One region of the Planococcus kocurii genome, then DNA from elsewhere that is predicted to be linked to it. Evidence: riboswitches for the same ligand, from Rfam matches in the RefSeq annotation. Region 1 holds a riboswitch; the other holds the start of a gene.
The links. Region 1 has a riboswitch for S-adenosylmethionine ahead of AUO94_RS10855 (methionine ABC transporter ATP-binding protein). Riboswitches for the same ligand answer to the same signal wherever they lie in the genome.
Positions count from the first base shown of each region.

Region 2: linked by a shared signal. The riboswitch ahead of AUO94_RS03165 (methionine ABC transporter ATP-binding protein) and the one ahead of AUO94_RS10855 (methionine ABC transporter ATP-binding protein) in region 1 are both predicted to bind S-adenosylmethionine.

Region 1 covers NZ_CP013661.2:2,203,415-2,206,544, forward strand. The annotation lists gene AUO94_RS10845 (pyridoxal phosphate-dependent aminotransferase) at 1-811, opposite strand, end outside; gene AUO94_RS10850 (carbon-nitrogen family hydrolase) at 897-1,685, shown strand; SAM riboswitch class I at 1,735-1,838, shown strand; gene AUO94_RS10855 (methionine ABC transporter ATP-binding protein) at 1,907-2,920, shown strand; gene AUO94_RS10860 (methionine ABC transporter permease) at 2,910-3,130, shown strand, end outside.
Region 2 covers NZ_CP013661.2:611,725-614,854, reverse strand. The annotation lists gene gcvH (glycine cleavage system protein GcvH) at 1-193, shown strand, start outside; gene AUO94_RS03175 (ribonuclease M5) at 539-877, shown strand; gene AUO94_RS03170 (thioredoxin family protein) at 883-1,209, shown strand; SAM riboswitch class I at 1,315-1,419, shown strand; gene AUO94_RS03165 (methionine ABC transporter ATP-binding protein) at 1,508-2,533, shown strand; gene AUO94_RS03160 (methionine ABC transporter permease) at 2,526-3,130, shown strand, end outside.

The DNA.
Region 1 (3,130 bases):
AACCGGCAAATAAATGATCTTGGATTAGATTTAAAGCTTCAATCATTTTCGAATGCCCCACAGCAAAGCCAATTCGCCATCCCGCCATATTATAAGTTTTCGATAACGTATACATCTCAATCCCAACTTCTTTGGCACCTTCAGATTGCAAAAAGCTTACCGGTTTTTTTCCTTCAAATCCTACGGCGCCGTATGCAAAATCGTGAACAACAGCGATGTTATGGTCTTTTGCAAAAGCGACGGTGTCATCAAAAAATTCTTTATTTGCAACGGCGCCTGTCGGGTTATTGGGGTAGTTCAAATACATTAATTTTGCACGTGAACAAACAGTTTCTGACAAGTCATTAAAGTCTGGTAAATAACCATTTTCAGGGTGGAGATGCATCAATTCGTAGTCAATATTCGCTAATGGAGCACCGGAAAAGTTGTCAGGATAGCCCGGGTCCGGCAGCAGCAAAAGATCTTGCGGATTAAGCAATGCCAAGGGCAATTCAACAAGTCCAATTTTGGTTCCAGCCAAAATGGCGACCTCTAAATCAGGATCAATGTCTACACCATATTCGCGTTTATAGAAATTCGCAGCAGCTTGACGTAATTCTGAAATGCCGCGGAAAGGTGAGTACTTATGTGTCTTCGGATCAGCCGCCGCCGTTTGTAATGCTTTAATAATATGATCGGGTGTTGGTTGGTCGGGATTACCTTGTCCGAGATTGATGACATCGCGTCCTTCAGCGACGGCTTTGCTCGTTTTGGCAACTAGTGAAGCAAAAAACTGAGTAGGTAAGTTTTGTAAGCGATTTGAAAAGTCCATAAAATTCTCCTCATTTTCGAAATAATTGCACATCTACTCCGAATCTTATAGAATTTAGATTAGCTTGTCTACTGGAGGAGAAAACATGAAAATTGCATGTGTTCAAATGGATATCATATTCGGAGAGCCCGAACAGAACTATCAGCAAGTCATAAATTATTTAACGGAGGCAGCCGCTAACGGAGCGGAGACAATTGTTTTGCCAGAAATGTGGAACACGGGATATGCACTGACTGAGCTTGGTACTTTAGCAGACAGCACTAACCAAACTGTAGAGCTACTGAAAAGTTTTGCGAAAGAACATGCTGTGAATATTGTCGGAGGTTCTGTTTCAACACAGAAGAATAACGGCTTTTATAATACGATGTATGTCGTTAATAAAAACGGTGAACTTGTTTCAGAATACGACAAAGCACATCGTTTTGGTTTAATGGATGAGCATATTCATCTTGAAGAAGGCGATACACTTGGGACGTTTAAACTGGACGGCACTGTTTATGGCGGAGTTATTTGCTATGACATTCGTTTTCCTGAATGGATTCGTGCACAAGCACTAAATGGAGCGAAACTGATCTTCGTATCAGCGGAATGGCCAGAAGCGCGAATTGACCACTGGCGTATTCTTTTACAAGCTCGTGCAATTGAAAATCAGTGCTTTATCGTTGCTGTGAATCGCGTCGGCAGCGATCCGAAAAATGTATTTGGCGGCAGTACGATGGTCATAGCTCCTTGGGGAGAAGTTCGCTTGGATATGCAAAAAGACGAAGGCGTGGGGTATGTGGAAATTGATTTGGACGAAGTAGAGAAAGTCCGAAAACGGATTCCGGTCTTTGATGATCGTCGTGAAAAATTGTACGAAACATTTAAAATTTGATTGACACTCTGAATCTATGTCTGTAATATGAAATTCAATCTAATATACTAACTTATCAAGAGAGACCGAGGGGTAGGCCCTATGACGTCCGGCAACCCCCATTTGGGAAGGTGCCAAGTCCTGCGGAATGTAAAATGTTCCGGAAGATAAGTCGAGAAAATAAACTTTTCGATGCCTCTTTCTTGATGAAAGAGGCATCTTTTTGTTGCCAGGAGGAAGCCATGATACATATTCAGAACTTAACAAAAACATATACCACTAAACATGGCACCGTTACTGGAGTCGACAATATTTCTTTGAAAGTAGGAAAAGGTGAAATTTTTGGGATTGTTGGTTATTCAGGAGCTGGTAAAAGTTCGCTGATTCGCTGCATCAACTTGCTGGAACGACCGAGCTCTGGCAGTGTCGTAGTCGATGGCAAAGACTTAACGAAGTTGAGCAGCAATCAATTAAGAAAAGCGAGATTGAAAATTGGTATGATTTTCCAACATTTTTATTTGATCAGCCAGAAGACGGTTTATGACAATATTGCTTTTGCACTTCGGGCAGCAGGTACACCTACGAAAGACATTAAAATCCGCGTAGAAGAGCTATTAGAAATGGTCGGCTTGTCAGATAAACGGGATGTCTACCCTGCACAGTTGAGTGGAGGTCAAAAACAGCGAGTTGGTATCGCTCGAGCATTAGCAAACAACCCAGCAGTCTTGTTGTGTGACGAAGCGACATCCGCGCTCGACCCTAATACGACGTTATCTATATTGCGGTTATTAAAAGACATCAATCGTAAATTGAAAATTACAGTTGTACTAATTACGCATGAAATGAACGTAGTTAAAGAAATTTGCGATCGAATGGCGATCATGCAAGGCGGACGTGTCATTGAAGAAGGACAAGTTTACGATATTTTTGCAGATCCTCAAAAGGAGCTAACGAAAGAATTTATTTCTAGTGTCGTATCCTTTAATGTTCCAGTACATATTTTGAAAGAATTTAAAGGAACTTTAGTGAAAGTGCTGTTCAAAGGTGGCGTAGCAGGCGAAGGCGTCATTTCCGATATGCTGCAGAACTTTTCGGTAAAAGGCAACTTTTTGCACGGAGCTATCGAGTACATTCAAGAACGACCGCTTGGCGTCTTTATTATGGAGTTAAAAGGCGCTGAAATGGAAGTTATGGAGGCATTGAAGTATTTGGAAAACAGAGCAGCAATCGTGGAGGTGATATCGAGTGGAAATTGAATGGGGACGAATTATTGAATTATGGCCAGAAATACAAACAGCATTTTTCCAAACATTAATGATGATCGGCATCTCATTATCGGTATCATTGATTGTCGGTTTGCCGCTCGGAATTTTGTTATTCATAACCGATCGCGGTCTGTTTCTTGAAAATCGATCGGTAAACTCGGTAGTGGGCTTTGTTGTAAACATTGTACGCTCTATTCCCTT
Region 2 (3,130 bases), 1.6 Mb from region 1:
AACGGTTTCAGAATTGTATGCGCCAATTAGCGGAAAAGTAATCGAGGTTAACTCTGAACTTGAAGATAGCCCAGAATTTGTGAACGAGTCTCCTTACGAGCAGGCTTGGATGGTTGTAATCGAAGCCCCTTCTGAAGAAGAAGTTAATGCATTGATGACAGCAGACGAATACAAAGAAATGACCAACGAGTAATTACTGAAAAGCGCCTATCTTGGCGCTTTTTTTTATGACCGATAAGTGTTGTCAGCAGTTCGCATAAGTCATGGAAATGGACGTCAGCCTGTTCTATTGGTATTTTAAAACTAGATAAGTTGGTAAAAGAAACCGACTTTTCTATACTGCTTTGTGCTCAGCAAAGGAACGGGTTGCATGATCCACATCCTGTGAGCTCGAAAGCACTGCTGTTTTACGGAATATCAACAAGTGGAAATCATTAGTTCGACTTATATAAAGAGCTTTATCGCAATAAAACGAAAGTTTTCTTTTACCGCTAAGTCTTAGAACTTTTCTTATTTTATATTTGATGGGGTGAGTGTTATGGGAAAGGTGATTGTTGTCGAAGGGCTCAGTGATAAGTCAAGGATTGCACCACTCATTGCAGAACCCGTGACGATTCTTTGTACAAATGGTACAGTAAGTGCATCGAGACTGGAAGAGTTACTATTACCGTACGAAGGCCAGGATATGATCATACTAGTAGATGCAGACTCTTCAGGAGAAAAACTGAGGAAACTCGTCAAGCGTGAATTTCCTGAAGCTCGTCATTTTTACATTAACCGAAATTATAAAGAAGTTGCAGCAACACCGCTCCGGATCTTGATGGATGTGCTCATCACAGCGAATATCCAGGTAAATAAGCTATTAACAGAGGGATGAAGAAAATGAATGAATGGACGCACAAAGAATGGATCAAAGAAAAGAATACGAATAAATCAACGGCTTATTATTTGTACGCGCCAATGTGTGGAACTTGCCAGGTTGCGTCTAAGATGCTATCAGTTGTCACCGAATTGTTACCGGATCTTCCAATGGGCAAAGCAAATTTAAATTACGTTCAAGAAATAGCGGATCTCTACGAAGTGGAGAGTGTACCGTGCTTACTTATAACAGAAGGTGGCAAACTAAAAGAGAAAATCTATGCTTTTCAATCAGTGCCATACTTGTATAGTAAGTTAAAACCTGTTGACGAATACAGCCGGTCATGGTAAATTAGTCTTCTGATAAAAAACCAATTGCTTGTCTGAAATCTAGACAACAAGCGAAGAGTCAAATAGAATACAGTCCTTAAGTTTTTCAAAAATTTCATATCAAAACTCTTATTACGAGTGGTGGAGGGAAGTGCCCTATGAAGCCCGGCAACCGTCATGAAAATGAAATGGTGCCAAATCACACAAAGCGAAAGCTTTGGACGATGAGAGATTGGTTTCCGTATACTATACGTTTGCCCTTCTGCTCAGTTATGCGCGGAAGGGTTTTTTATTTTTAAGATTTAGGAGTGTTGGAAGAATGATTGAGTTAAAGCAAGTGACAAAAAAATTCGATACAGGCAAGGCAATTTTAACAGCTGTGGATCAAGTGGACTTATCCATTTCTGATGGAGAGATATTCGGTATTATTGGTTATAGTGGAGCAGGTAAAAGTACCTTAATCCGATTGTTGAATGGGTTAGAAAAACCAACGTCAGGAACTGTAGAGATTAATGGACAAATTATCACAGCGATTAAAGGCGGAGAATTACGCAAGGCACGTCAGAAAGTCAGTATGATTTTCCAACATTTTAATCTACTATGGTCTCGTACAGTGAGAGAAAATATTGAATTTCCGCTAGAAATTGCCGGAGTGGCAAAAGCACAACGCGGAAATCGTGTACAGGAGTTAATTGAATTAGTCGGATTAACGGGTCGTGAAAACGCCTATCCTTCTGAGCTATCAGGAGGACAAAAACAACGCGTCGGTATTGCCCGGGCATTAGCAAATGACCCAGAAGTCTTGTTGTGTGACGAAGCGACATCAGCACTCGATCCAGAAACAACAGATGCCATTCTTGACTTGTTAGTAGACATCAATAAGCGATTGGGATTGACAATTGTACTGATTACTCATGAAATGCACGTCATCCGGAAAATTTGCCACCGTGTGGCTGTAATGGAAGGCGGACGAGTTGTAGAACTTGGCGACGTTTTACATGTGTTCCAATCACCGAAAGAGGCAATCACGAAACGCTTTGTTGCGCAAGTAGCCGACAGTGGAGATTCACAGGAAACCATCAAAAACCTGCGGGAATTATACCCAACTGGCGAATTGGTGAAATTGGTTTTTGTTGGCGATCAAACCGAACAACCCATTTTAACTAAATTGATTCGCAGTCATGCCGTGGAAGTGAATATTGTTCAAGGCAATATCTCGCATACGCAGCGTGGCGCATACGGCACCTTGATCTTACAGCTTAAAGGGTCTCAAGCAGAAATTGAAGAAGCACTGGTATTTCTTCGCTCAGAAGATATTCAAGCGGAGGTGATGGACAATGATTGAATCGTTATTTCCAAATGTAAAGTGGGACAGCATGTGGGAAGCTACTCTTGAAACACTTTACATGACCGCATTATCAACTGTATTTACATTTGTTATTGGTTTAGCACTTGGTATTATCTTGTTCTTAACAGCACCGAAACAATTGTGGGCAAACAAACTCGTTAATTGGCTGACTGGCGCATTCGTCAATATTTTCCGTTCAATTCCTTTTATCATCTTGATCATTTTATTGATTCCTGTCACTTTGTTCTTGATGGGATCGATTCGCGGACCGAATGCGGCTTTACCGGCATTAATCATCGGTTCAGCTCCATTTTATGCACGAATGGTGCTAATTGCGCTAAAAGAAATTGATAAAGGTGTGATCGAGGCGGCTCGTTCAATGGGTGCAACAACCGGCACCATCATTTGGAAAGTGTTATTGCCCGAATCAAAACCGGCATTAATATCCGGCATTACGGTCACGGCGATTGCATTGGTCGGCTATACAGCAATGGCCGGCATTATCGGCGCAGGTGGTCTTGGTACACTTGCTTTCCTCGACGGCTTTCAACGCAGTCGTGAAGACGTTACATTGATGGCAACAATCTTAATCTT